DNA from 3 places in the Nocardiopsis sp. NPDC055551 genome. Region 2 is predicted to be linked to each of the others. Evidence: predicted binding sites of a transcription regulator. Region 2 holds the regulator's gene; each other region holds the start of a gene.

What was found. The regulator HrcA, encoded in region 2, represses chaperone genes, less so after heat shock. The targets are predictions, from matches to a motif close to TTGGCACTCTCNNNNNGAGAGTGCCAA.
Positions count from the first base shown of each region.
Region 1: a site for HrcA is predicted at 2,917-2,943, ahead of groL (chaperonin GroEL). Genes of this name have one in related genera too.
Region 3: a site for HrcA is predicted at 5,624-5,650, ahead of groES (co-chaperone GroES). Genes of this name have one in related genera too.

Region 1 covers NZ_JBSHJJ010000003.1:305,619-315,360, forward strand. Annotated here, with positions in the region: gene ACWGSK_RS07775 (ubiquitin-like small modifier protein 1) at 1-146, shown strand, start outside; gene ACWGSK_RS07780 (PadR family transcriptional regulator) at 252-857, shown strand; gene ACWGSK_RS07785 (ATP-binding cassette domain-containing protein) at 974-1,945, shown strand; gene ACWGSK_RS07790 (ABC transporter permease) at 1,942-2,739, shown strand; gene groL (chaperonin GroEL) at 3,109-4,740, shown strand; gene ACWGSK_RS07800 (NUDIX hydrolase) at 4,835-5,302, opposite strand; gene ACWGSK_RS07805 (SAM-dependent methyltransferase) at 5,404-6,156, opposite strand; gene ACWGSK_RS07810 (Uma2 family endonuclease) at 6,294-6,896, shown strand; gene ACWGSK_RS07815 (ABC transporter ATP-binding protein) at 6,907-8,730, opposite strand; gene ACWGSK_RS07820 (ABC transporter ATP-binding protein) at 8,727-9,742, opposite strand, start outside.
Region 2 covers NZ_JBSHJJ010000006.1:152,588-162,329, forward strand. Annotated here, with positions in the region: gene ACWGSK_RS12790 (hypothetical protein) at 1-28, opposite strand, end outside; gene hemW (radical SAM family heme chaperone HemW) at 286-1,518, shown strand; gene ACWGSK_RS12800 (DUF4870 domain-containing protein) at 1,594-2,235, opposite strand; gene ACWGSK_RS12805 (DUF4870 domain-containing protein) at 2,269-2,598, opposite strand; gene ACWGSK_RS12810 (hypothetical protein) at 2,587-3,078, shown strand; gene ACWGSK_RS12815 (DUF3097 domain-containing protein) at 3,119-3,958, opposite strand; gene hrcA (heat-inducible transcriptional repressor HrcA) at 4,136-5,149, shown strand; gene dnaJ (molecular chaperone DnaJ) at 5,154-6,305, shown strand; gene ACWGSK_RS12830 (16S rRNA (uracil(1498)-N(3))-methyltransferase) at 6,302-7,039, shown strand; gene ACWGSK_RS12835 (hypothetical protein) at 7,126-7,839, opposite strand; gene ACWGSK_RS12840 (SigE family RNA polymerase sigma factor) at 7,836-8,366, opposite strand; gene ACWGSK_RS12845 (histidine triad nucleotide-binding protein) at 8,708-9,058, shown strand; gene ACWGSK_RS12850 (PhoH family protein) at 9,275-9,742, shown strand, end outside.
Region 3 covers NZ_JBSHJJ010000003.1:466,685-476,426, forward strand. Annotated here, with positions in the region: gene tsaD (tRNA (adenosine(37)-N6)-threonylcarbamoyltransferase complex transferase subunit TsaD) at 1-142, shown strand, start outside; gene ACWGSK_RS08525 (zinc-binding dehydrogenase) at 187-1,143, shown strand; gene ACWGSK_RS08530 (aegerolysin family protein) at 1,220-1,606, opposite strand; gene ACWGSK_RS08535 (hypothetical protein) at 1,971-3,941, opposite strand; gene ACWGSK_RS08540 (class I SAM-dependent methyltransferase) at 4,291-5,550, opposite strand; gene groES (co-chaperone GroES) at 5,781-6,092, shown strand; gene groL (chaperonin GroEL) at 6,200-7,798, shown strand; gene shbA (RNA polymerase sigma factor ShbA) at 8,081-8,635, shown strand; gene guaB (IMP dehydrogenase) at 8,931-9,742, shown strand, end outside.

The DNA.
Region 1 (9,742 bases), on a different contig from region 2:
GCATCCTCGACGACAACGGCAAGGTGCGCCGTTTCGTGAACGTCTACGTCGGTGACGAGGACGTGCGTTTCGAGAAGGGCCTGCAGACCGAGGTCAGGGCCGGTCAGCAGGTGTCGATCATCCCCGCGGTCGCCGGGGGCTGCTGACCGTAGGAACGATGAGGGGGCGGGCGCTCGACGCGTCCGCCCCCTCACTTCTTCTCCGCGGGCCTCATAACCTGGGAGGAGGTTTCTTCCGGGACGAGGGTGGCGATGTCGGCGACACGGTTGTTGGTGCTCGGTGTGGTGCGCGTCCACGGGGGGACGCACGGCTACCGCGTGGGCCGTGACCTCATGGACTGGGGAGCCAAGGAATGGGCCAACGTGAAGTGGGGGTCGATCTACCACGCCCTGCGCAAGCTGTCCGAACAGGGAAAACTCCGTGAGTTCGTGTCCCCGGGCGATGAGATCACCGACCGCACCTCCTACGAGCTCACCGAGGAGGGCGAGGTGGAGTTCCGCCGGCTGTTGCGGGGGGCACTGCGCCACGCCGGCGACGACCACGCCCTGTTGTACGCCGGGGTCACTCTGATGCCCTGCCTGCCCCGGGCGGAGGTGATCGAGGCCCTGCGAGAGCGGTTGATCGCGTTGGAGAAGAGCAACGTCGAGACGGCGGCGGCGATCGACTCCTCGGCGGCGGAATGGGGCAAGCCCGCCCACGTGCGTGAACTCTTCCGGCTGTGGCACATCACCGTCGAGGCGGGGGCCGAGTGGACCCGACGGCTCCTCGGGGAACTGGAGGCGGGGGAGTACGTGATGGCCGACGAATCGCCCGACGCCTTCGGCAATCCGGCCACCGGGCCCGCTCGGCCCTCCTGACCGCCGGCCCCATGCGGCTTCGCCTCGGGCCACTCGGGCCTGAGTATTAAAACTTGAGTATCTGGCTTCGGTAGTGCATCCTGATCCGTGTATTCAAATTTTAATAGGAGGATCGCGTGATCCGAACACACGAGCTGACCCGGGACTTCCGGGTCGGCAAGGACACCGTCGAAGCCGTACGCGGAGTCGACATGGAAGTGGTCGAAGGAGAACTCGTGGCGCTCCTGGGACCCAACGGAGCCGGCAAGAGCACCACCCTGCGCATGCTCACCACACTGCTCGAACCCACCTCGGGTACCGCCGTGGTCGCCGGACACGACGTGCGCGCCGAGCCCGCCGAGGTGCGACGCCGGATCGGCTTCGTCGGGCAGGGACACAGCGGGGCCGATGACCAGCGCGCCCGCGACGAACTCCACTACCAAGGGCGGCTCTACGGCCTGGACCGACGCACCGCCCGGTCCCGCACCGACGAACTCCTGGAGATGCTCGACCTCACCGCGGTCGCCGACCGTGAGACGACCACCCTCTCCGGCGGTCAACGACGCAGGCTCGACATCGCCATGGGACTCATCCACCGACCCGGCCTGCTCTTCCTCGACGAGCCCTCCACCGGGCTGGACCCGCAGAGCCGCGCCGACCTGTGGGAACACGTGGCCCGGCTTCGGTCGGAGTACGGCACCACCGTCGTGCTCACCACCCACTACCTGGAGGAGGCCGACAACGCGGCGGAACGGGTGCTGGTCATCGACCACGGTCGCCTGATCGCCGACGGCACCCCCGACGAACTCAAGGGGCGCGTCTCCGGGGACCTGATCCGGTTCACCCTCGACGAGACGCACCTGGCGGAGAAGGCCGCGGAAGTGGCCGCGACCCTGAGCGACGGAGCGGTGCCCGAGGTCACCGAGGTGGAAGCGAGCGGCGCGGAGGTGGCCCTACGGGTCGAACGCGGGGACGCCTTCCTGCCCGGGTTGCTGCGCGCACTCGACGAGTCCGGTGTCCAGCCGAGCAGCGTCCAAGTGCAGCGGCCCACCCTGGACGACGTCTTCCTGACGCTGACCGGCCGCAGTCTGCGCGAGGAGGGGCGATGAGCCGGGCCACCACCGGATCGGCGATCCGGCGACCCGCCGTGCCCGGATTCGTGCGCGACACCGGGATCGTGTTCGCCCGCCAGATCCGCCCGATGCTGTACCGGCCCCACCTGATCGCCTTCGGGATGCTGCAACCCCTGCTCTACCTGGTGCTGTTCGCACCCCTGTTGGGCGGGCTGGCCGGGGTCGAGGGCGAGAATCCCTGGCAGTGGTTCGTCCCCGGGCTGCTGGTGATGATGGCGCTGTTCTCGGCCGGGTTCTCCGGGTTCGGGCTGCTTCCGGAGATGGCGTCGGGGGCGCATGAACGCCTCCTGGCCACGCCGGCGGGCCGGGTGCCCCTGCTGCTCGGCCGGGTCCTGCGGGAGATGGTGGTCGTGGTGGCACAGATCCTGCTGATCCTCGTGGTGGTGGTGCCGTTGGGCTTCCGCACCACACCGGTCGGGGCCCTGTCCGGTGTCGCCCTGTTGGCGGTCCTCGGCATCGGGCTGTCCACGCTGTCCTACCTGGCGGCGCTGGCGGCCAAGCAGACCTACGTGTTCGCGCCGATCATCCAGACCGTGATGATGCCGCTGCTCCTGCTGTCCGGGGTGCTGTTGCCGATGGAACTGGCGCCCGGGTGGCTGTACACGCTGTCCAGGCTCAACCCGATCGCGCACGTGGTGGACGCCGCCCGGGTGCTGTTCGGCGGTGGTCCCTGGGACACCCCGGTCCTGGTCGGTTGGGCCATGGCGCTCGCGATGACCGTCCTGGCCCTGGCCGTGGGATCGCGTGCGATGCGACGGATGAACACCTGAGCCGAACCGATCGGTGACGGTGGGTGCTCACCCGGACCTTCCCGGATGAGGGAGCGACGGAGTCGCCACCGGGTCCAGGTGTCACCATCTGTTCGCCCAACGCTCAAATGCCCCGGTTCGGGCACGTCATCGCAGGTGATGGGTGTTTTCGAGGTCATGGAAATCGTGACCACATCGTTTGCACTCTCCAAGGCCGAGTGCTAAAAAGATGAGTGGTTAGCACTCAGCATGGCCGAGTGCTAATCGGATCGAGGCTGCGAGATCGTGGGCCTCCGGCAGCAGGGTTGCCGGATCGACCACGGTCGTCCGTCGCGGGCGCACGCCTCGTCCCATCGCGTATCAGCCCGGTCACGGGAGGACAAGAACTCAATGGCAGCCAAACTGATCGCGTTCGACGAGGAGGCCCGTCGCGGCCTCGAGCGTGGCATGAACCAGCTCGCGGACGCCGTGAAGGTCACCCTCGGCCCGAAGGGCCGCAACGTCGTCCTGGAGAAGAAGTGGGGCGCCCCCACGATCACCAACGACGGTGTCTCCATCGCCAAGGAGATCGAGCTCGAGGACCCCTGGGAGAAGATCGGGGCCGAGCTGGTCAAGGAGGTCGCCAAGAAGACGGACGACGTCGCCGGTGACGGTACGACCACCGCCACCGTCCTGGCCCAGGCCCTCGTACGCGAGGGTCTGCGCAACGTCGCCGCCGGCGCCAACCCGGTCGGCCTCAAGCGCGGCATCGAGGTCGCCGTGGCTCGCATCAACGAGGAGCTCGGCAACCTCTCCAAGGACATCGAGACCAAGGAGCAGATCGCCTCCACCGCCTCGATCTCCGCCGGCGACGACCAGATCGGCGAGAGCATCGCCGAGGCCATGGACAAGGTCGGCAAGGAAGGCGTCATCACCGTCGAGGAGGGGCAGACCTTCGGGCTCGAGCTGGAGCTCGCCGAGGGCATGCGCTTCGACAAGGGCTACATCTCGCCCTACTTCGCCACCGACCTTGAGCGCATGGAGACGGTCCTTGAGGACCCCTACATCCTCATCGTCAACTCCAAGATCTCCAACAACAACGAGTTCCTGCCCGTTGTCGAGAAGGTCCTGCAGGCCGGTCGTCCGCTGATGGTCATCGCCGAGGACGTCGCCGACGGCGCCCTGCAGACCCTGGTGGTCAACAAGATCCGCGGCACCTTCAAGTCCGTCGCCGTCAAGGCTCCGGGCTTCGGTGACCGTCGCAAGGCTCAGCTCGGCGACATCGCCGTCCTGACCGGCGGCCAGGTCGTCACCGAGGAGGTCGGCCTCAAGCTGGAGAGCACCGAGCTCGACATGCTGGGTCGCGCCCGCAAGGTCGTCGTCACCAAGGACGAGACCACCATCGTCGACGGTGCCGGTGACGCCACCGCCATCGCCGGTCGCGTGAACGAGATCCGCAACGAGATCGAGCGCACCGACTCCGACTACGACCGCGAGAAGCTCCAGGAGCGTCTCGCCCGTCTGGCCGGCGGCGTGGCCGTCATCAAGGCCGGTGCCGCCACCGAGGTGGAGCTCAAGGAGCGCAAGCACCGCATCGAGGACGCCGTCCGCAACGCCAAGGCGGCCGTCGAAGAGGGCATCCTGCCCGGTGGTGGCGTCGCGCTGCTGCAGGCCAGTGTCCCCGCCTTCGAGAAGCTGGAGCTGGAGGGTGACGAGGCCATCGGCGCCGACATCGTCCGCCGCGCCATCGCCGAGCCGCTCAAGCAGATCGCGATCAACGCCGGCCTTGAGGGCGGCGTCGTGGCCGAGAAGGTCAGGAACCTGGAGCCCGGCTTCGGTCTGAACGCCGCTTCCGGTGAGTACACCGACCTGTTCAAGGACGGCGTCATCGACCCGACCAAGGTCACCCGTTCCGCTCTGCAGAACGCGTCCTCGATCGCCGGTCTGTTCCTGACGACCGAGGCCGTCATCGCCGAGAAGCCGGAGAAGGCCGCGGCTCCCGCCGGCGACCCGACCGGTGGCATGGGCGGCATGGACTTCTAAGAGGTTCAGGAGTCCGAGGTCCGGATACGCGACCTCGCCCGCGACGACCGGGCGGCCCTTCACGGGGCCGCCCGGTTTCGCTGTTTCCGGGGCCTCAGGTGAGAGTGTCGCGGTGGTCGAGCCACTCCCGGACCGCGGCCTTCACCTGCGGGGTGAGATCGCTGTCGGAGTGCTTCTCGGCCGGGAACCACCGAAAGTCCGTGTGCTCCTGCGACAACCGCACGGGTGTGCCGTCATGTGGTCGCGCGAACGTGAACTGGCGTTTGCGCTCGCCGTGCCGTGAGTCGTAGTCGAACCAGCTCACGAAGGGCTCCAACAGGAGTGGGGCGCCCACGGGCGTGCCGATCTCCTCGTGCAGTTCCCGGGCCAACCCGCCGAGGAGGGTCTCGCCCGGTTCCACTCCACCCGAGGGCAGACTCTCCGCCCCTGGGAAGGAGGTCTCGTCGTCGCGACGGCGCAGCAGGAGGATCTCCCGCCCGAAGTCCCGGTGGACGATCGCGCCCGCCGAGAACCCCTCGATCCCCGACCGTCGGGCGTCGTCGGCGAGTGCCCGCGTGTCCATAAGCCTCCTCCCCCGGGGAACCGGCCGGCCCCCGGAAACGATCATGCGTGCGCCGGGACGCGCGCGCAACCGGCGCCCGGAGAACCCGTGGACAACCCTTCTCAGACCCGCAGGAGGGTCAGGTAGGCGAAGCCGAGCACAGCCCGACCATGCAGACGGAGTCGCCGGTGGGCGTCGGTGCGCCGGACGACCTCGTCGAAGTCGGGGGAGTGGGGGTTGTCCCGGATCCAGTCCTCCATGCCCCACGCGTTGCCGTTCTCGAAGTGGTCCCACTCGTCCACCGTGGCCTCCGACAGGGAGTACAGCCGGAAACCATGGGAGAGCGCGAAGTCGACCAGGTCGGGCAATGACCGGTACTGGTCACGGGGGACCACCGCCATCGCGGTGATCTCCTCCTCGGTGGGCGGACGCTTCCAGTAGCACTCACCGAACAGCACCCGGCCGCCCGGACGCGTCAGGTCGGCCAGGGCGGAGAGCGCGTTCCCGGTGTGCGTGATGGGGTCACCACCCCACACATGGGTGGCGCCCACGTTGAACACCACGTCGGAGGCTTCGCCCTTCCACGCACCGACGTCCCCGACCTCCAGTTCCACCCGGCCGGCCAGCCCCCTGGCCTCGGCGCCGGCCCGACCATGCCGGATGTTCTCCTCCCCGAGGTCGATACCGAAGCCGGTGGCCTCCGGCTCGGTGGCCAGGGTGCGAAGGAGGAGTTCGGCCCAGCCACAGCCCAGGTCCACGACGTGGCGCCCCTCCAAGGGGCCGAGTGAGTGGATCAGACGCGTGGCCCGCTCGTCGGAGAGGGGACCGTTGAAATCGAGGTCGCGGTGCATGGGAGGGAACGCCGGGGAGGTCATCCGAGCAGTGTCCTTCGCCCCGACGGGCTCGTCCAATGTTTTTCCGCGCCCGTCGGGGTTATCGTGCGAAGTGTCGGGTGGACAGGCGCGCAAGGCGCTAGGTTCCTGTCCGGAGGTGCGAGGAAATGAGTCTGACGATGACGGAGACCGTTCCGGCGACGGGGATGTCGCGATGGGACCACGCCCTGAGCACCTGGAAGGAATTGGACGTGCCCGACGGCTGGCGGGCCGAGATCGTTGATGACAACGGAGTCTTGCTCGTGGCACCCCCATCCGACCCCCACAACTTCATCGCGGTTCGGATCACTCGTGCGCTGAACGGGGTTCTTCCGGATGACTGGGACGTGTATCAGACGCTGGGAATCCAGATCCCCGCCATTGAGCGGCTCTACGTGCCTGATCTGGTGGTTATGCCGGAATCGGTCGTTCTCGATCCCGGACAGACCCCCAACCCGGCCGACGGGGCCGAACTGGTGGTCGAGATCGTCTCCAAGAGCAGTATGGACATCGACCGTAAGAAGAAGCTGTGGGGCTACGCGCACGCCCCTGTTCCGCTCTACCTGCTGGTCGACGCCTGGGACGAGACCGGACCTTCTGTCACGTTGTACGAACAACCTGGAAACGGTCGCTACAACCACGCCACCACCGTGGACTTCGGCGAGAAGATCCGGCTTCCGGAGCCCTTCGACCTGGAGATCGACACCTCCCGGTTCCCTCGCCCGGACCAGTGGCCTTCGTGAGGTCGCCGGTCTAGGTATCGCCGTGCCAGGCGTGCCACAGCCGGGCGTACGAACCTCCTCGATCCAGCAACTCCTCGTGGGATCCGAGTTCGGCGACCGTTCCGTGTTCGACCACCGCGACGCGATCGGCGTCGTGGGCGGTGTACAGGCGGTGGGCGATCGCGACCACGGTGCGGCCGGACAGCACAACGGCCAGGGAACGCTCCAGGTCGCGGGCGGAGCGGGGGTCGATCAGGGACGTGGCCTCATCCAGCACCAGGACCTGAGGATCGGCGAGCATGACCCGGGCCAGGGCGAGTTGTTGCACGTGGGCCGGGTCGAGGGCGTCCTGCCCCGAACCCACCCTCGTGTCCAGGCCCTCCGGTAGGGAACGCACCCAGGCGTCGGCGTCGACCGCCTCCAGGGCGTGCCACAGACGGGCGCGGTCGGTGTCCTTCTCGTCGAGGGCCAACGCGAGGTTGTCGGCGATGGTGCCGCGGAACACGTGGCTCTCCTGGCTGAGCAGGATCACCCGCTCGCGACGTTCCTCGGGGGTCAGGGACGCCAGGTCCACCCCGCCGACGCGCACACTGCCCGAACCCGGGAGATACGTCCCGGCCAGCAGCTTGCCGAGGGTGGACTTGCCCGCGCCACTGGGCCCCACCATGGCCAACCTCTCGCCCGGACGCAGGTCCAGGTCCACGCCGTGCAGCACGTCGGTACCGGAGGCGTAGCCGAACCGGACGTCGCGGATCGACACGGTTCCGGGATCGCGGGGCTCGGTCCCCGCCCCGGGACAGGTCTCCTCGGTGGCGAACCGTACGCCCAACAGCCGACGTAGCGCGGTGAAGCCCACCATCACGTTGTCGACCTGGTCGATCATGTGTTCCAGGGGCCTGGACATCTGCACGGTCAGGAAGACGGCCGTGGCGATCTGCCCCAGGGACAGTTCGCCCTGGGTGAACAGCAACCCCGAGACCAGGAACGTCGTGGCCGCGGCGAACAGATAGGAGAACTCCAGCGGCGGGTACCACACGCAGCGCAGCCACAGCGTGTACCTCTCGGCGGCGTAGGCGCGTCGAACGTCGGCGTCGGTGCGCAGGTCCTGCCACTCCTGGCGGCCCAGCGCCTCCAGGGTGTGCGCGCCCTCCACCGTGTCGGACACACCCTGGGTCAGCCGCGAGTACGTACCCATCTCGGCGAGGTAGCCGTCCGCCGCCCGGCGGGCGTACCAACGGGAGGACATCCAGATGAGCAGGGCGGACGGAACCCACGCGAGGAGGAGGGCCGGGTGCAACACGGCCTGGGCCGCCAGGATGACCAGCACCGTCGTCAGACCGGTGGCGATCACCGGTACCGATCGGCGCACCATGGTGCTGAGCGAGTTGATGTCGCGCCCCGTACGGGAGACCAGGTCACCGGTGCCGGCGCGTTCCACGGTGCCGAGCGGCAGCCTCAAGACCGCGTGCACGAACTCCTCGCGCAGTTCGGCCAGCAGCCCCTCACCGAAACGGATCGACTGTGACACCGCTCCGAGCAGCAGAGCGGCGTTGACCAGGAGGGAGACCACGATCAGCAGGGCCATGACGTCCACGTGCGCCGGTGCGGCGCCCTCGCGAACGGCGTCCACGATCATCCCGAGCATCCAGGGGGCGACCAGCGCCGAAGCGGTGGCCAGGGCGTACAGAACCACCACGAGGAACAGCAGCGGGCCGTGTTCGCGGCCGGCTCGGCGCAACCGCACCCATACCGCCGAAACGGGTGCGACGGGCAGCGCCGTCGGTTCGATCGGCGCGGTGGGCGGCCCATCGAACATCGGCCCGGGTGAGGACGGGGGTTCGTCGATGCGGGTCATACCTTCTCCTCCGTCGTCTCCCCCGTCGCGCGCAGGACGGTCGCGGCGTAGGCGTCCAGGTGGAGAAGGTCCCGGTGGGATCCCTCGGCCACCACGCGGCCGGCCTCGACGAACTGGACGTGGTCGGTGCGGTCGAGCAGCAGCGGGTTGGTGGTGACCACCCCGGTGGTGCGACCGAGGCGGGCCTCGACGAGACGTTCGGCGATGGCCGCCTGGGAATGGGCGTCGACCGCGGAGGTGGGTTCGACCAGCAACAACACCTCGGGGTCCATGAGCAGGGCGCGGGTGAGCCGAAGCCGTTGCTGTTGGCCGCCGGAGTACTCACGGCCGCGTTCGGTGAGCTTCGCGTCGAAGCCCCTCGGGGACTGGGCGAGCACGTCCTCGGCCGCGGCGGCCCGGATCATCGCGGTCAGTTCCTCGTCGGTGCGGGCACCTCGGGGGTCGAGTTCGTCGCGCAACCGGCCGGAGAACAGGTGGGCGTCGTTGCCGGCGACCAGGACGCGATGGCGTACCTCCCGCAGTGGGAGGTCGCGCAGCCGGACGGAACGATCGCCGACCAAGACGGCTCCCTCGCCGTCGTCGCGGTAGCGCCCCAACCGTTCGACGAGGGTGGCCGTGTCGGAGTGGTCGGCGCAGACGACCCCGGTGACACGTCCGTGGACGAGCCGTACCCCACTGTCGGGGTCGTACAGGTCGCAGGGGCCGTCGGGGAACGGCGCGGGGGTCCGGGGATCGGGCAGGTCGTGGTCCAGGCTCAGGACCCGGACCACCCGCGAGGCCGCCACCCGGGCGGTCACCAGGTCGGAGAAGAAGCGCATGAAGAAGCGCACGGCCGTGGCCAGGGCACCGGTGTATCCGTAGAAGGCGACGAGTTGTCCCACGGTGATCTCGCCGACCAACGCCAGTCGCGCGCCGTACCAGACGATCCCCACCAACAGCAGCCCCGGATAGAGGGTGCGGACGGCCTCCAGGGCCGCGTCCATCCATCCGACACGGACCCCGGCGGCGCGCA
Region 2 (9,742 bases):
TCCGGGGGGTGGTCGTGTGGTCGGACATCGTGTGTCCTCTCGCCGAACTGTTGTGTCACCTCCAAGACAACCCCTTGTACGAGCGCCTTTCGAGGCCCGGTGGTAATGGCCGCCAAGGACGAAGGTCCCACCTCGGCGGGCGTTCCGGGAAAGCCCCGGATCACCGCCCCCGCGCACGTCCGCGACCGGTCGGTATGTGTCCGAGCTCTCGATGGCGCGAGCTCTCCGCCACAGCCGGGCCGCGACCGTGCCCGCCCACCCTGCCCCGTCGGCGACACTGGGAACATGCCTTCCGTAGCCCTCGACGGCGAACCGGTGCCCCGCACCGGGGAGCTTCCCGCGCACTCCCTCGCCGAACTCGGCGACCGGCCCCTCGGGTTCTACGTCCACGTGCCCTTCTGCGTCACCCGATGCGGCTACTGCGACTTCAACACCTACACCGCCGAGGAACTCGTCTCCCGGGACGGCACCGCCACCTCCTCCCGCGAGACCTACGCCGAACAGGCCATCGCCGAGATCGACCTCGCCGACAAGGTCCTGACCGGCGAGCGCCCCCCGGTGAGCACCGTGTTCATCGGAGGCGGCACGCCCACCCTGCTGCCCGCCGAGGACCTGGGGAGCGTGCTGGCCGCCATCAGGGACCGCTTCGGTCTCACCCCCGACGTCGAGGTCACCACCGAGGCCAACCCGGAGACGGTCACCCTCGACTACCTGCGCCGCCTACGCGAGGCCGGCTTCAGCCGGGTCTCCTTCGGCATGCAGAGCGCCCGCCCGCACGTCCTGCGCGTCCTGGAGCGAGGCCACACGCCCGGACGGCCCGAACAGTGCGTGGCCTGGGCACGTGAGGCCGGGTTCGAGCACGTCAACCTCGACCTGATCTATGGCACCCCGAGTGAGAGCGACGACGACTGGGCGGGGTCCTTGGAGGCCGCGATCGGCGCGGGCCCCGATCACGTCTCCGCCTACTCGCTCATCGTCGAGGAGGGCACCCGGCTGGCCGCCCGGGTGCGCCGCGGCGAACTCACCGAACCCGACGACGACACCATGGCCGACCGCTACCTCATGGCCGACCAGGCCCTGGCCGCCGCCGGATACACCCCCTACGAGGTTTCCAACTGGGCACGCGCGCCCGAGGGCCGCAGCGCGCACAACTCGCTGTACTGGACCGGTGGGCACTGGTGGGGCGTGGGCCCCGGCGCGCACAGCCACGTCGGTGGAACCCGCTGGTGGAACGTCAAGCACCCGGCCGCCTACGCCGCGCGCCTGGCCGCCCGGGAGACGCCGGCACAGGCCAGGGAGATCCTCACCGAGGACGAACGCCGCTTCGAACGCGTCCTGCTCGAACTACGGATGGAACAGGGCTGCCCCCTGGAGCTGCTCGACGCCTCCGGTCTGACCACCGCCGAACGCCTGGTGGGGGAGGGGCTGCTGGAACCCGGAGCCCACGCCCGCGGATACGCCGCCCTGACCCGCCGAGGCCGTCTGCTCGCCGACGCGGTCGTGCGCGACCTCACCTGAGTCGCGCCGGCGAACGCGCGACCCGGACACGACGAAGGGGCCCGGCCGAAGCCGAGCCCCGGTCGTGGCCGGAGACTACTTCACCCAGCTGACGTTGAACGGGTAGCGGTACCACTCGCCCTTGTTGGCCGCGATGCCGCCGAGGATGCCGAAGACGACCGCGCACACCCACACGGCCAGCTGCAGGATGGCCCCGATGAAGATGATGTACAGCACCGCCGAGATCAGGTAGCCGATCAACAGGATGAACTGGAAGTTCAGCGCCTGAGCGGCCTGGTCGCGAACGAACGGGGACTCGTCCTTCTTGATCAGGAAGAAGATCAGCGGGCCGAGGAAGCCGAGCAGGATGCCGCTCAGGTGACTGAGCAGACCCATGGTGCGCTCGTCCTGGTTGGGCTGACCGGTGGTCGCCGAGGACCCCTGCATGCCGGGGTGCGGGGCGTAGCCGCCGTACTGGCCCTGCTGCGCGTAACCACCCTGGTCGTAGCCGGGAGGCGGCGGGTAACCGCCCTGGCCGTAGCCGGGCTGCTGCGGGTGGCCACCCTGGTCATATCCGGGCTGCTGCGGGCCGCTCTGACCATAGCCGGGCTGACCGGGCGGCGGGGGCGGGTATCCTCCGCCCTGGTCGGGCGCGGGATAGCCGCCCGAGGGCTGACCGGGTTGGCCGCCCTGCTGGGAGTACGGATCCTCCGGAGATGGGCCGTTGGGGTAGGACATGGCTCGGTTTCCTTGTCGGTGCGAGAGCTGTATCTACTTGAGAAGTCGGATGCTGAACGGGTAGCGGTACCACGCCCCCTTGTTCGCGCCTGAGGCCCCTAGGACGCCGAAGACGATGGAAAGGATCCATACGAGGGCGATGAGAAGGGAACCGATCCACGCCAGGTTCCCGAAGAAGATACCCAGACCAACGTACAGAACCCCCGCGAACACGTAAGGGATCAGCATCGTGATCTGGAAGTTCGCGGCCTCGGCGGCGTGGTGCCGCACGAACGGCGACGTGTTGCGCTTGGCGAAGTAGATGGCCAGCGGCGGGATCCAGCCGAGGAAGGCGATCATGAAGCCGGTCAGGTGCGCCGACATCGCGACCAGGATGCCATCGTCGCCGCTCGACCGCTGGGGCTGCCGCGCGTACCCCTGCTGAACGTAGGGCTGCTGCCCGGGAACCTGCTGGGGCTGCTGGGCGAACCCCTGCTGTGGCGCCTGCGGCTGCTGCGCGTACTGCTGCCCGTGGTCGGCGGGTCGCGCGGATGCGGGCGGGGCGAAACCCGGCTGTCCCTGCTGGGGTGGCCGCTGCGCGTACTGCTGCGGCATCTGGGCCTGCTGCTGCGGCTGCTGAGGCGGATACTGCTGACCGGGACCGGGACCGGGCCGGGCGCCCGGGGGCTGCTGCGGATGCGGCCCGGGCGTCCGCCCGTACCCCGGCCCGCCCTGCTGTGGGGGCGCCTGCGGCGCCTGTGGCGGCAGCGGAGGCCGTTGCTGCCCCTGCGGCTCGTCCGGGGACGGGGGATTCGACGGAGTCTCGCTCATGGTCTTCCTTGGATCCGCTGTCGGGGATGCTGATCGGACGTGCCCGAATGGTGGGGCCGGTGGTCCCGCAAGCCTAGTCTTCCAGGGGATGGGGGCCCGTGACGAAGTCGATGAGCTCCTCGACACGTCCCAACAGGGAGGGTTCGAGGTCACCATAGCCGCGCACCGACCCCAGGATGCGGCGCCATGCCTCACCCGTCTCCATCCGCCACCCCAGGGCGTCCACGACCCCCTCCTTCCACGGGAGTCCACGCGGCACCCGCGGCCAGGCCCCGATCCCGACCGCGCCCGGCCGGACCGCCTGCCACACGTCCACATACGGGTGCCCGACCACCAGCACGTCCTCGCCGCGCACCCGCTCGGCGATACGACTCTCCTTGGACCCGGGCACCAGATGGTCCACCAGCACACCCAACCGGCGCCCCGGCCCGGGGGCGAACTCCGCCACCACCGCGGGCAGGTCGTCCACACCCTCCAGGAACTCCACGGCCACGCCCTCCACCCGCAGGTCGTGACCCCACACCTTCTCCACGAGCTCGGCGTCGTGCGCGCCCTCGACGTAGATACGGCTCTCCCGCGCGGTACGCGCCCGCGCGCCGGTCACCGCGATCGATCCCGAGGCGCTGCGCAGCGGGCCCTTCGGCTTCGCGGTGGGGCGCACCAGCGTCACCGGTCTCCCGTCCACCAGGAACGCGGCGGGTGCCAACTCGAACACCCGGCGACCACCGTCACGGTCCTCCAGGGTCACCGTGGCCTTGTCCCAGGCCACCACCGCCCCACAGAACGTCTCGTCGGCGTCCTCGACCACCAGGTCGTGGTCGAGTGGGATCTCGGGCACCGTGCCCTTCTTGGGGAGTCGCCGGTCTCCGGCCAGAACGTCGCGGCCGTAACGGCCGGTTCCATTGGTAACCACGGTGCCGCAGTGTACTGGTGACAGGCTCAGGAACCGCGTGGTCGGGTGGCGCACGTCGCCGATCCGTCGGGAAGAAGACGGCCTCGCTCCCGTGTTACTACCGGCGGGTACCCACACGCGTTTGCGGTCGGGCATAGAATTAGCACTGAGGACCACGGAGTGCCAGGAGGTGGCGAGTTGCTGGATGAGCGCAAGCTCGCGGTCCTGCGTGCCGTCGTCGAGGATTTCGTCAACACCAACGAGCCCGTCGGTTCCAGGTCGTTGGCCGACCGACACCCGCTCGGTGTCTCCCCGGCGACCATCCGCAACGACATGGTCGCGCTGGAGGAGGACGGGTACATAGCCCAGCCGCACACCAGCGCGGGGCGAGTGCCCACGGACAAGGGATACCGCCTGTTCGTGGACCGGCTCTCCTCGGTCAAGCCGCTCTCGGCCGCCGAACGCCGCGCCATCGAGTCCTTCCTCGGCGGTGCCGTGGACCTCGACGAGATCGTCGCCCGCACGGTGCGGTTGCTCGCGCAGCTCACCCGTCAGGTCGCGATCGTCCAATACCCGTCGCTGACCCGTTCGTCGGTGCAGCACGTGGAACTCGTACCCCTGGGCGGCCAACGCATCATGATGGTCGTCATCACCAACACCGGACGGGTCGAACAGCGCGTCATCGACGGTCTGGGCGTCGTCGACGAGAAGGTGGTCGACGATCTGCGCAACATGCTCAACCGCGCCATATCCGGGAAGCACCTCGGTGACGTACCGGACGCGGTGGACGACCTCCCCGCGCAGGTTGCCCCGGAGGACCGGCCCGTGGCGGTCGCCGTCCTCTCGGTCCTGCTGGAGAGCCTCGTCGAACGACACGAGGAGAAGATCGTACTGGCGGGAACCGCCAACCTCGCCGCGGTCGACTTCGCGGCGAGTCTGCGGGACGTGCTCGAAGCACTGGAAGAGAACATGGTCCTCATCCGTTTGTTGGGTGAGGCGAAGGACCCCTCGATGCTCACGGTGCGCATCGGCGCCGAGAACTTCCACGAGGGCCTTCGGTCCACCTCCATCGTGTCGGCCGACTACGGTGTGGGAAACCAGTCGCTGGCCAAGATCGGTGTGGTGGGACCCACCCGGATGGACTACCCGGGGACGATGGGCGCCGTCCGTGCGGTGGCTCGGTATGTCGGACAGATTTTGGCAGGACAGTAACTCAGTGGCCAGAGACTATTACCAGGTTCTCGGGGTGCGTCGCGACGCGTCCAAGGACGAGATCAAGAAGGCGTACAGGCGGCTCGCGCGCGAGCTGCATCCGGACGTCAACCCCGACCCGGCGACCCAGGATCGCTTCAAAGAGGTGACCCAGGCCTACGAGGTCCTCTCCGACGAGAACAAGCGTCGGATGTTCGACATGGGTCACGACCCCTTCGCCCCCGGTGGCGGAGGCGGTGGCGGCGCCGGCGGCTTCGGTGGCGCGGGCGGCTTCGCCTTCGACGACATAATGAACGCCTTCTTCGGCGGCGGCCAGCCCGGTGGGCGGGGCCCGCGCGAGCGGGTCCGGCGCGGACGCAGCATCAAGATCCGCATCGAGCTGGACCTGGTCGAGACCGCGTTCGGCGTCAGCAAGGAGATCACCTTCCCCACCGCCATCCTGTGCGACACCTGCCAGGGTGAGGGGACGGCGGCCGGTTCACAGCGAACCACCTGCGACATGTGCCATGGCCAGGGTGAGGTATCCCAGGTCACGCGCTCCTTCCTGGGCCAGGTCATGACCTCGCGCCCTTGCCCGCAGTGCTCGGGCCAGGGCTCGGTCATCACCAACCCCTGCGGCGACTGCGCCGGTGAGGGGCGGGTCCGCGAGAAGGTCACCCGCACAGTCAAGATCCCCGCCGGTGTCGACGACGGCACCCGCATCCAGCTCGCGGGAGAGGGCGAGGTCGGCCCCAACGGCGGACCGCGCGGCGACATCATCCTGGAGATCGTCCAGAAGTCGCACCCGACCTTCGAGCGTCACGGTGACGACCTGCACTGCACCATCGCCGTGCCGATGACCGCGGCCGCGCTGGGCGCCTCCTTCGCCTTCGACACCCTCGACGGCACAGAGAACATCGACCTGCGCCCGGGCACCAACTCCGGACACGTCATCACCCTTCCCGGCAAGGGCGTCAGCCACCTCGACGGTGGTGGACGGGGCGACCTGCGCATCCGGGTGGACGTGGAGACGCCGAGCAAGCTCGACGAGGAGCAGGAGGTCCTGCTGCGCAAGTTCGCCGAACTGCGCGGGGAGGACCAGAACCCGGGCCGGTTCAGCCCCGGCCACGGCGGGTTCTTCTCCAAGATCCGTGACGCCTTCGGCGCCGGCAAGTGACCCCACCGGTATTCCTGGTCGACACCGCGGCCCTGGCCGCCGACCGGATCCGGCTCGACGGGCCCGAGGGGCGGCACGCCGCCGCGGTCCGACGCGTCCGTGAGGGCGAGACCGTCGATCTCTCCGACGGTCTCGGCTCACGGGCGCGGTGTGAGGTGGTGGAGGTCCTCGGCAAGGAAGCCCTCCTGTGCCGGGTTCTCGAACGCCTCGACGAACCCGAGCCGCGTCCCCGTCTGACCGTGCTCCAGGCCCTGCCCAAACGGGACCGGGGGGAGCTCGCGGTGGAGACGATGACCGAGGTCGGGGTCGACACCATCGTCCCCTGGGCCGCGGAACGGTGTGTCACCCAGTGGAAGGGCGACCGGGGCGCCAAAGCCCTCGCCAAGTGGCGGGCCGTGGCCCGGGAGGCCAGCAAACAGGCCCGCAGGGCGCGCCTGCCCGAGGTCACCGAACCCGTCGACCGCAAGGGTGCGGCGGCGTTGCTGGCCGAGGCCGACCTGTCGGTGGTCCTGCACGAGGACGCGACCGAACGGTTGTCCCGACTGCCGCTGCCGGACTCCGTCACCGAGGTCGTACTGGTGGTGGGGCCCGAGGGCGGAGTGTCCGAAGCGGAGCTCGCCGCGTTCGACGAGGCGGGTGCCGTCCGGGCTCTGCTGGGCGATTCGGTCCTGCGCACCTCCACCGCGGGGGTGGCGGCCCTGTCATTGCTCCAGGCCCGAACCGGGCGCTGGTAGAACGAAACGAGGAGGATCCGCGCCGTAGGCGCGGGTCCTCCTCGTTTTCTCGGTGTCACACCACCGGAGTCCTCATGCCACCCGGGTCACTGGGCGCTGGGAAGCTCGTCCTCGGTACCGCCGCCGCCGTTGTTCCCGTTACCGGGGGTGCCGCCACCGGGGGACTCGTCGTCCTCGGGGTCGTCCTCCGGGGCGGTGCCGGGGTCCGTGCCGGGGCCGGTCGGTTCCTCGGTCGGCTCCTGTTCCGGGTCGCACTCGGGATCGGCCGAAGCCGCGTCCCGCTCCTCCTTGTCCCGCTCGGAGTCGGTCGCCGTGGGCGTGACCTCGTCCTTGGGCGGGCAGCTGGAGGTGGACTCCACGCCCTCCTCCTCCGTGTCCTCCTCGTCCTCCGGAGAGGGGGAGGCCTCGGAACCCTCCTCGGGCTTCTCGGTGGGGTGGCTGGTCCCGGTCGCGGAGTCGCTCGCGGTGGACGAAGCGGACGCGTCACCGCCCTGCTCCTCACCGGCGGCGGGAGGGGTGTCCTCGCGGTCCGCCCCGGCGGGCACGATCTCCATCACCTGGTCGCGCACTTGGGGGTTCGACATGATCACCGAACCGGCGATGAGTACGGCCCCCGCCACCGCGGCGACGGGGCGTAGCCAGGGAAGACCGAGCCAGAGCGCGCCACGGCGGCGTTCGGTGCGCTCACGGATCAGATTGAGTCCCTCGGCCGACGGTGTGAATTCGTCGGCCGAGGCGTGCAGGGCCTGCCGGAGTCGGTTCTCGAACTCCATCTCGTTCGGATCGTTGGGGCTGCTCATGAGGTCTGCTCCAGTGCAGAGCGGAGCGCGGAAACACCACGGGAGGTGTGGCTCTTGACCGCGCCTCGGCTGATGCCCATGGCATCGGCGATCTGTGCTTCGGACAGGTCACCGTAGTACCGGAGCACGATGGCCTCTCGCTGGCGGGTGGGAAGTTTACGCAGGGCGCGGATCACGGCCTCGCGTTCCAACAGGTTCATGGCCCCGTGCTCGGCGCTGGGGGCGTCAGGCAGGGCCTTGGGGGCGTGCTTCTCGACCACGGCGCGGTGACGCAGGACGGACCTGGCCTTGTTCACCACCGCTTGACGCAGGTAGGAGAGGGCCTTGTTGGGGTCTCGCAGCCGGCGCCAGGCTCCGTGCATGGCCACGAAGGCGTCCTGGACGACCTCCTCGGCGGTCGCGTGGTCCCGGACGAGAAGGGTGGCGAGTCGAACGAGTGGACGGTAGTGCTCTCGATAGAGCTCCGTCACGGCGTGGTCCGCGTCCCACTCGACCGAGAGCGGCGCCGTGCCGGCTCCGGCGACCATGGTTTCTGTCGTCACGTCTGTTCGACGCACACCCTTGTCGCGGGGTTTACGAAAGGGCATACCTCTTCTTTTCCAGGTAGTCGTGCGATCCCGTCCGAACGCGCCGGATCCGGCCGAAGGGCAGGTGGAATGGACACTTCGACGCGCACGGACGCCAAGCCTATCGTGCCGTATCCCACTCCCGTGGGGGGAGCCGGGATCGGTACGATCCCGGAAAGGTTGAGGGTTCATCTCTTCCTTGTGTCCCCTGCGACCTACGGGCCACTGCGGCATCATGGTCCACGGACGAACCGGGTACGGGCCCCGCCGCACGGCGAGGGTCCCATGATGGAAGGTGTGCGATGGCCGACCCCGACTGCCTTTTCTGCAAGATCGTCGAGGGGGAGGTGCCGGCGGAGATCGTCCGTGAGGGAGAGCGGACGGTGGCCTTCCGTGACATCAACCCCCAGGCACCAACCCACGTCCTGGTGATCCCGCGCGACCACCACCCCGACGCGGCCTCCGCGGCCGCCCACGACACCGGCCTGCTGGACGCCCTGGTCCAGGACGCCCACGAGGTCGCCGTGGCCGAGGGCATCGACGAGACCGGATACCGGCTCGTCTTCAACACCGGCGCGGGTGCCGGGCAGACCGTGTTCCACCTCCACGCGCACGTCCTGGGAGGTCGTGGCCTCAACTGGCCCCCCGGGTGAGTGGCCGGAAGTGACGGTGGGGCGCGAACAAACTCCTCGAATCCGCCGGATCCGCCTTGGTAGACTCGAACACAGGGCCCCACCGGCCACTTCGGGTGAACCGAACCCCCGTGGTGAGCCGGAACGGCGCCGTCGACCGCGGTGCCTGGCCCGGGACCCGGCCCCGACGAGGGGTCTGTGACCGAAGGGTAGGGACAGCGGCCGTAAGGCCACACCATGGCCGATTCAACTCACACGCACCCGGACGCCGGCAGTCAGGTCAAGGTCGTGGTGCCGGACGAACACACGATGATCAGCCTGCTCGGCTCGGGTGACGAACTGCTCCGAGCGCTGGAGCGGGCCTTCGACAGCGACATCCACGTTCGCGGCAACGAGTTCACGATCAAGGGAGACCCCGAGGAGACGGCCGTCGTGGTCCGCCTCGTGGAGGAGCTCATCGAACTCGCCAAGAGCGGCACGCACGTCACCCCGGACACCATCGAGCGCATGATCCACATGCTGGGCGCCCCGGGCGACGAACGCCCCGCGGACGTGCTCACCACCAACATCCTGTCCAACCGGGGCAAGACCATCCGCCCGAAGACGCTGAACCAGAAGCGCTACGTCGACATCATCGACCAGCGCACCGTGGTCTTCGGCATCGGCCCGGCGGGTACCGGCAAGACGTACCTGGCGATGGCCAAG
Region 3 (9,742 bases), on a different contig from region 2:
GCCGCGACCCAGGCTGTGCACCGACAACGGGGCGATGATCGCCGCTTTGGGCGCCGAGGTGGTGAAGGCGGGCCTGCCGCCGTCGTCCCTGGCCCTGGCCACGGACACCTCACTACCGGTGGGGTCCCCACTGGCGGTGTGAACCGAGGCTGGAACCGGGCTCGGCCGGCGTGGTTGGGTACGGGTATGTTCGCCATCACCGCAGCACGCATATCCTTCGACGATCCCCTTTCCGGGCTGGACCTCGGTGAGCGTCCCGACCCCGAACCCCGGGAGGGGTGGACGACCGTTCGGGTCAAGGCCGCCTCGCTCAACCACCACGACGTCTGGAGCCTGCGCGGGGTCGCCCTCAAGGAGGAACGGCTTCCGATGATCCTGGGCGGGGACGCCGCCGGGATCGACGAGGACGGCAACGAGGTCATCGTGCACGGTGTGGTGACCGAGCCTCCCGTGCCCGGCAGATCGCCGCGCTTCTCCCTGCTGTCCGAGATCCACGACGGCACCCTCGCCGAGAAGGTCCTGGTGCCGAAGGAGAACCTTCTCCCCAAGCCGCCTGAGCTGTCCTTCGAGGAGGCCGCGTGCCTGCCCACGGCCTGGCTGACCGCCTACAGCATGTTGTTCGGCAAGGCCGATCTACGGCCCGGGTCGACCGTGCTGGTGCAGGGTGCCGGCGGTGGGGTCTCCGGCGCGCTCATCACCCTGGCCGCGCGGGTGGGCCACCGGGTGTACGTGACCGGTAGGGACGAGACCAAACGCGCCAAGGCCATGGAACTGGGGGCCTACGCGGCGGTGCCCTCGGGGGAGCGTCTGCCGGAGAAGGTGGACGTGGTGTTCGACTCGGTGGGGCAGGCCACGTGGAAGCACTCCATCCTGTCCCTCAAACCGGGTGGCGCCGTCATCACCTGCGGGGCCACCAGCGGTGACGCCCCGTCCGCCGAACTGACCAGGATGTTCTTCCTGCAGTTGCGCGTGCTGGGTTCGACGATGGGCACCAAGGAGGAGCTCCGGGCCCTGGTCGAGATGTGCGTGCGCACCGGCGTCCGGCCCCGGATCGACCGGGTGCTGCCGCTCAAGGACGCGAAGGAGGGGTTCCGGGCGATGGCCGAGGGCGACCTCTTCGGCAAGATCGTCCTGACTCCCTGACACCCTGACAGCAGAGAAGCGGGCCCCGGCGGAGCGTGTCCGCCGGGGCCAGTCGTGTCGGCCGTGATCATCGGGCTCAACGGCCGTCGACGACCTTCACGGTGACGTCTTCGACCCTGCCGCCCCCCGCGAAACCATCGATGGAGGCGGCGATGTCCTGGTGGGAGGTCTTGGTGGTGACCTTGTTGCTCGCTCCCGAGAGCCAGGGCACGTCCCAGTAGATGGTCACGGTGGCCTCCGGCTCGTCCCCGAGCTGGTAGACCACGTAGCCCTCGGTCCCGGAGGAGGTGTTCGACCTGCCGCTGGAACGGAAGGCCAGGATGCTCTCCCTGGCAGGGACGTCGACCGGGTACTGGTTGGGGGAGTCCTTCCACTTCCCCCAGATCAGGTGTTCCGACTGGAACTTGAGGGGCTGGTGGGTCCGGTTGTTGATGTGACAGATCATTTGCAGGCTGTCGGCCATGACGCACTCCTTTCGTTTTGCGAAAAACGCGGTCGAGGCAATGGCGTAATGTTCCGCCATTGCTTTTAAGCGTAACAATAAAGGATTCGATCCCACAAGGTAAAAATGGCGGGAACTTGCGCAACCCTGGCATCAAGTGAACTAATTTCATTTCTTTTTCGGGCGAGTTTCGCCATTTCCTTATAAGGGTTATTCTGGAAAGTTATTTTTTCTATTCACATCCGTTTTCACCTGGGATGATCGTTCACTCGCGGCGCAGGGTCAACGCCTTCCGCTCCCCGGAGCAGACCGGGTGGAACACGAAAGGGGCCCGGAGCGATAGTGCTCCGGGCCCCGACTCGCCCGCCGTGAGTCGAACGGCGACCTAGTCGTCGTCCTCGTCGTCGCCGCGACGCTTCTTCTTGCCGTCACGGCCCGGGCGCAGAAGTGCTTCGGCCAGCGCCAGAACCGTTTCCTCCAGGGAGGAGAATCGCTTGGTGATGTCGTCGTGCGAGTTCTCCACCGCCTCGGTGACGGTCTCCTCGAACTCGTGCCGGTCGGGACGCTGCTTGAGTTCGCGCAGGACCGGGTCCACCGCCGAGGTGACGTGCGCGTCGATCTCGTCGAGCTTGTCGGAGTGGTCCGGCTGCGGACGGTCCACCAGCTCGGTCAGACGCCGGTGCAGCTCGCTGACCTCCAGGGTCTGGGGGAGCTGGTTGAGTCGCTGGTTGAGCGCCTCCAACCGGTCGTCGATGGCCTCCATCCGGCCGTCGACCCCCTCGAAGTGACCGCTGACGCCCTCGAACTTGCCCTCGACACCGTTGACCCGGCCGTCGATGCCGTCCAGGCGACCGTTGACGCCGTCCATCCGGCCGTCGACGCGGTCGATCTTGCCCTCGACGCTCTCGAAGCTGCCCTCGAAGTGTCCCTCGAAGGTGTCGAACCGGTCGGTGAGCCGACCCAGCTCGTGGTCGACCTTGCCGGTGATCTGCGACAGGTGGGTGTCCACCTTGCCGTTGAGGGCCTCACGATGCCGCTCCAGCCGCTCGTCGAGCGCGCTTCGGTGGCTCTGGGTCTGCTCGGTGAGGGTTTCGGTGAGCGTCTGGTGGCGCTCCTCGCTCTCCGAGGTGAGCCGCTCGTGCGCCTCCTGGATGGAGGTGCTCAGCTCGGCCAGGTCCGTGGCGGTCTTCTCGGTGTCCTGGGCGACCTTGGTGGCGAGGGCGTCGGCGCGCTCGGTGACGGACTCGCGCAGGCTCTCGGCGGTCGCCTCGGCGTGCTCGCGGGTCTCGGTCCGGCCCAGCTCGATCTGCTCGTCCAGCTCCGACAGTCGCTGACGCAGGTGTGTGCGCAGGTCGGTGAGGGAGGACTCGTGGTTCTCCCGCAGCTTGGTGAGCGTGCCGGTGAGGTCGGCGACGGCGGCGGTGGCCTCGGCGTGGTTCTCCTCGGCCTGGGTGCTTAGGTGACCCACGCTCTCGGTGAATTTGCCGGTGAGGGCCTCGTGCCGCTCCTGGGAGGTCGTGGCGAGGGACTTGAGCCCCTCGGCCAGTTCCTTGTGGCGCTCGCCCAGCTCGCCGGTGTTCTCCTGCAGGCGGGCCAGCAGGGTCTCGTTCTGCTGAGAGGCGCTCTCATCGACGAGGGTGCGCAGTTCGGCGGTGCGGTCGGCGAGGGTGGTGTTGAGCTCGGCGCGGCTCTCCCGGACGGCCTCGCGGGTCTGCTCGACCGCCTCGCCCAGGGCGTCCTTGCCCTCCACGAACCTGCCGGCCAGCTCCTCGTGACGCTCCCCGAGAGTGGTGTCCAAGGTGGCGAGCGCGGTCTCGATGGCCTCGGTGCGCCCGTTGAGGGTCTCCAGGGCGGTGTCGAGGGCGTCCAGACGGGTGCCGAAGGTCTCGCCAAGCGCGGTGACGCGCTCGCCGACCTCCACCACCTGCTCCGCGGTCCGGGTCCCGGTCTCGGCCATGCGCTGCAGACGGGTCAGCGCGGTGTCGAGGTGGCCGGCGATGCGGTGGGTGTCGGCCCGTAGGGAGGGCATGTCCGACAGGGGCTTGACCTGTTGACCGAGAACCTCGATGTGCTCGGCGAGGGCCTCGGCCCACTCCGGCGGACGGGCCAGGAAGTCGTCGATCCGACCGTCGACCGCGGTGATCGACTCGGCGAGTGAGGTGAGCTCGCGTTCGCGCAGCTCGCGCAGCAGCCACTCCATGCCTTCGAGGCGCTGGCGCATCTCCTCGCTGACGGCCCCCTGGGACTTCTGCTCGGAGACGTGTTCCTGGGCTGCCTGGGAGAGGAGGTCGCGCATCCGGTCGGAGACACCGGACTGCCCCCCGCCGTTGAGGAAGTTGTGATTGGTCTGTTCCACCGAGGTGCTCCTTATGGTTCTGGCGCTCCCGCCCTCGCCCGGTGCTTCGGACGGTGGAGGTTTCCGGGAGGACGGGTTCTCGATGGTCCCCGGATGGGCGGCGTGACGCGCCGACTAGGCCTCAACGTGACGAAAGCGTGACTGTGCGTACACATTGGGGGTGTGGGCGCTGTGCCGGTCCGGGTGAGCCCATGAGAAAGGGGAAGAGTACGGCGGGGGCCAGTTTAACGACATCACCCGGCGTAACCAGGGGGGTCCATGAAAGATGTCGTTATGTGAGGTAACGATATGGTTCGCGCCCGGTGGTTCGAGTTACGTGCGGGCTTTTTCCTCGAAAGTCGAGGGGCTTCTATGGCGTCCCGATTTCGCGACACAGCAGGTAGAAGGGTTTTTCGCCGATGCGGGTGAGGGCGATGGTCATCTTCTCCGGACCGGACGCCTTCAGATCGCGCCGAAGCCTCTCCGTGTCCACGGCCGATCCCCGTTTCTTGATCGTTATCGTTCCGGCCCGGTGGGCCCGCACCGAAGCGCGAAGTCTCTTGGCCGAGAACGGCGCGCACTCCACGATCTCCAGCACCCGCCACAGCGGTGAGACCTCGACCCGGTCCGAGGTGAAGTAGGCGATCCGCTCGTCCAACAGGGCCCCGTCCACCTTGGCCGCGGCCTCGGCCACCAGGTGCGAACGCACCACCGCCGGGTCCGGGTCGTAGAGATAGCGTCGCGCCGCCGACACCGGAGCGGGCCCCAGGTCTGGGACGGCGTCCAGACGCGCGACGGAACCCTCGCTCGCCAACAGCCCGGGCCGCTCGTGCAGCACCGTGGCGCGGCGCCGAGGCCCCTCCGCGAGCGCGCCGAACCACAGGGCCGTCTCCTTCAGTTCGCCGTCCACCGAGATCCACTCCACGGCGGCCGCGGGGGACAGGGCCTCGTGCGGGATGCCCGGCGCCGCCTTCAGACAGGCCGCGCCCGCGGCCTCGGCCAGGGCGGTGGCCACGTCCCACGGGGGTGAATAGGACGCCGGGTCGAACACCCGACCCCGGCCCCCGCGGCGGGCCGGGTCACAGAACAACAGGGGATGGGCGCCGGGGGCCACCTCGTTCACGTCGCCCTCGCGCACATCGGCGTGATCGGACAGGCCCAAGGCCTCGATGTTGGCGCGGGCCACCGCCACCGTGAGGGGGTCGGCGTCCACCCCCTCCACCGGAACCCCCACCTCGGCCAGGGCCAACAGGTCGGCTCCCACGCCGCAGCACAGGTCGCCCGCCGGGCCACCGTTCAGGACGGAACCGGCCACCTCGGCGACCCGTTCGGCGCGGTGGGCCGCGATCGAGGCCCGGGTCGACTGCTCCAGGCCGTCGGGGGTGAAGAACATCCGCATCGCGCGCTCCCCGAACTTGGCGCGTCCACGCTCACGCAACCCCACCTGGGTCATCACCGCGTTGACGAGTTCGGACACGGGAAGGTCCGGGGCCAGGGCGGACACCGCCGGGTTCGCGCGCAGCCGAGAGGCCGTCGACAGGGGATCCTTCGCGGCGGAGGCGGGGTCCACTTCGGCCAGGACCTCCCGTCCCGCGTCGGTGAGCAGCGCCGAGAAGGCGGGAAGGTGCATGGGTTCTCCTGCGGTGGGCACGACGAGAAGGCGAGCCCGCCCCCGTGACCAGGACCCTCGCCACATTTCCATTCTGGCACTCTCGGGGGTAGAGTGCTAACCGCGACGAGGCCGGTCTGGCACCCGCGACGACAGGCCGCCGCGGTCGCCCCTTTTACGAAGAGCCGGTCCGTGCTCCCGCACGGGCCGCCGTTCAGGACACCGAAACCTTGAAGGGGGAGGTCACTACCGTGTCGACCGCCACCAAGACCGTGCTGAAGCCGCTTGAGGACCGCGTCGTGGTCAAGACCCTGGAGGCCGAGCAGACCACCGCCTCCGGTCTGGTCATTCCGGACACCGCCAAGGAGAAGCCCCAGGAGGGCGAGGTCCTGGCCGTGGGTCCCGGCCGCTGGGACGACGAGGGCGACAAGCGCATTCCGCTGGACGTCAGCGTCGGCGACGTCGTTCTGTACAGCAAGTACGGCGGCACCGAGGTCAAGTACGACGGCGAGGAGTACCTGGTGCTCTCCGCCCGCGACCTCCTCGCGGTCGTCGAGAAGTAGCTCTCGGCGTTCGATCCTCGACATCCCGCACCGGTCGGCCCTCGAAGCCGGGCGGGGCGGGATGTCCTCGTTACATGACCTCACAACGGTAAGAGGAAACACCACAGATGCCGAAGATCCTGGAGTTCGAGGACGACGCCCGTCGCGCCCTTGAGCGGGGCGTGGACCGTCTCGCCGACGCCGTGAAGGTGACGCTCGGTCCGCGCGGCCGCAACGTCGTCATCGACAAGAAGTTCGGCGCCCCCACCATCACGAACGACGGTGTGACCGTCGCCCGTGAGATCGAGCTGGAGGAGCCCTACGAGAACCTGGGCGCCCAGCTGGTCAAGGAGGTCGCCACCAAGACCAACGACGCCGCGGGTGACGGAACCACCACGGCCACCGTGCTGGCCCAGGCGCTGGTCCGCGAGGGCCTGCGCAGCGTGGCGGCCGGTGCCTCCCCGATGTCCCTGAAGAAGGGCATCGACACCGCCGCCCAGCAGGTGTCCGAGACCCTGCTGGAGCGCGCCGTTCCGATCAAGGAGCGCTCCGACATCGCCTACGTGGCGACCAACTCGGCCCAGGACGCCCAGATCGGCGACCTGATCGCCGAGGCGTTCGACAAGGTCGGCAAGGACGGTGTCATCACCGTCGAGGAGTCCCCGGCGTTCGGGCTGGAGCTCGACTTCACCGAGGGTCTGCAGTTCGACAAGGGCTACATCTCCCCGTACTTCGTCACGGACGGGGACCGCCAGGAGGCGGTGCTGGAGGACGCCCTCATCCTCATCAGCCAGGGCAAGATCGGCAACCTCAACGAGCTGCTGCCGCTCCTGGAGAAGGTCGTCCAGACCAAGAAGCCGCTGCTGATCATCGCCGAGGACGTCGAGGGCGACGCCCTGGGCGCCCTGGTGCTGAACAAGATGCGCGGTGCGCTCAACGTCGCCGCGGTCAAGGCGCCCGGCTTCGGTGAGCGTCGCAAGGCCATGCTCCAGGACATCGCCGTCCTCACCGGCGGTCAGGTCATCTCCGAAGAGGTCGGCCTGAGCCTGGACAACGCCGAGCTGGACGTGCTGGGCACCGCCCGTCGCATCACCATCACCAAGGACGACACGACCATCGTCGACGGTGCCGGTGCGCAGGCCGACGTCGAGGACCGCGTCCGCCAGATCCGCAACGAGATCGAGGCGAGCGACTCCGACTGGGACCGCGAGAAGCTCCAGGAGCGCCTCGCCAAGCTCGCGGGCGGCGTCTCGGTGCTGAGCGTGGGCGCGGCCACCGAGATCGAGCTCAAGGAGAAGAAGCACCGCTTGGAGGACGCCATCTCGGCGACTCGTGCGGCCATCGAGGAGGGCATCGTCGCCGGTGGCGGCGCCTCCCTGGTGCACGCTTCCACCGCCCTGGGCGACCTCGGCCTGACCGGCGACGAGGCGACCGGCGTGTCCATCGTCCGTCGCGCGCTGGTCGAGCCGGCCCGTTGGATCGCGGAGAACGCCGGTGCCGAGGGCTACGTCGTGACCCACAAGATCTCCGAGCTGGAGATCGGCCACGGGTTCAACGCCGCCACGGGCACCTACGGCGACCTGACCGGTGCGGGCATCCTCGACCCGGTCAAGGTCACCCGTTCCGCCGTTCAGAACGCCGCTTCCATCGCGGGCATGCTGCTGACCACCGAGGTGCTGGTCGCGGACAAGCCCGAGGAGGACGAGGGCGACGGTCACTCCCACTAGGGGGTGAGACGTCGAGCGGGGGCGGGCCGCCACGGTATCCCGCCCCCGCTCGCTGAAGCGGCTCGGAGTGGTCGGTCTCACTATCATGGGGGAAGGTCGAAAGAGCATCTTCTCTGCGGTGATTTCGGGCCATTTTTCCAAAATGTGACCATTCCGTAGTTGCCGATTGGAGTGGTTGGGTCCCGTGATGCGGGCATCATTCCTAACGTGACGGATGCAGGCGCCCGGGGGGGCGTTACCGCGCAGCGGACAGGGACGCCCTCCGACGTGCGCGAAACGGGTTTGAACCAACTGGGATCGCTCGCCGTTCAGGGGGACGACGGGGCGATGGACTCGCTGCTGCGCGAGATCCGACCCATGGTGGTGCGGTACTGCCACAGCAGGCTGGCGCGGGTGTCGGGGCTGGCACACCACTCCGACGACGTCGCGCAGGAGGTCTGCATCGCCCTGATCACGGCGATCCCCAGATACCAGGACCGGGGCAGGCCCTTCGCCTCCTTCGTGTTCGGCATCGCGGCGCACAAGGTCGCCGACACCCTTCGAGTGGCCGGACGAGTGGAGACGGTCCCCACCGACACCGTGCCGGAGCCGCCGGACGAGGGGCCCGGACCGGAAGAGGCCGCCGTGCGCGTCATCGAGGCGCAGCGGGCCAGAGAGCTCCTCGACGAGCTTCCCGAACAACAGCGCAGACTGCTGGTGTTGCGGGTGATCACAGGACTGACAGCGGACGAGACGGGACATCTTCTTGGAATGTCGGCAGGGGCGGTACGGGTTGCCCAGCACCGAGCTATTGCTCGGCTTCGGAAGGTGGCCCTGGCGAACCGCGTCCTCCCATAAGGCCTCGATCGAGCACGGACGCGTGCCCGGGCCGGGCACGAGAGCCTGCCCGAACCGCATCACCTTCCTCCCCCCGAGGCGCTCCCGCGGGTACTGCCGTTACCCCCACGCTTCGTCCCGGTGATCCTTCGGTGACCTCCGCTCTCGGGCCGACCGTGACGTTGCGCACTTCATGGCCGTGGTGACGGGGCGAACAGTCCATTCCACCTGGGGAGCACGACACGACGTCCTAGGATGAGACGACACGCGGGGGTGATCCGCGCAGGTGTTGCCGGTCAACAGCGGAGGTTGTGTCATGAGCCAGGAGTACAGCGAGTACGGGGACAAACTGCTCCCGCCGGGGCTGACCTACGATGACGTCCTGCTGGTACCGGGTTACTCCGATCTTCAACCCGGCGACGTGGACACCGCCACCCGCCTGTCCCGCAACATCGAACTCAGCATCCCGCTGCTGTCCGCCGCGATGGACACCGTCACCGAGGCCCGCATGGCCGTGGCGATGGCCCGCCAAGGCGGCGCCGGGGTCCTGCACCGCAACCTCTCCGCCGAGGACCAGGCCGGCCACATCGACCTGGTCAAGCGCTCCGAGGCCGGCATGGTCACCGACCCGGTCACCTGTCAGCCCGAGGACGACCTCGCCGAGGTCGAGCGCCTGTGCGCCCACTACCGGATCTCCGGTGTCCCGGTCACCGACGCCCAGGGCAGGCTCGTCGGCATCGTCACCAACCGCGACATGCGCTTCGAGGACGACCGCTCCCGCCTGGTACGCGAGGTCATGACCACGGAGAACCTGGTCACCGCGCCGGTCGGGGTCAGCCGCGAGAAGGCCTTCGGGCTGCTGCGCAAGCACAAGGTCGAGAAGCTTCCGCTGGTGGACGCCGACAACCGCCTCCGCGGCCTCATCACCGTCAAGGACTTCATCAAGAGCGAGCAGTTCCCCGACGCCACCAAGGACGCGGACGGCCGTCTCGTCGTCGGCGGCGCCGTCGGCGTGGGCACCGAGGCGGAGGAACGCGCCAAGCTGCTCGTCGACGCCGGGGTCGACTTCCTCGTCGTCGACACCGCGCACGGCCACTCCGCGGGGCTCGCCGACATGATCGCCAAGCT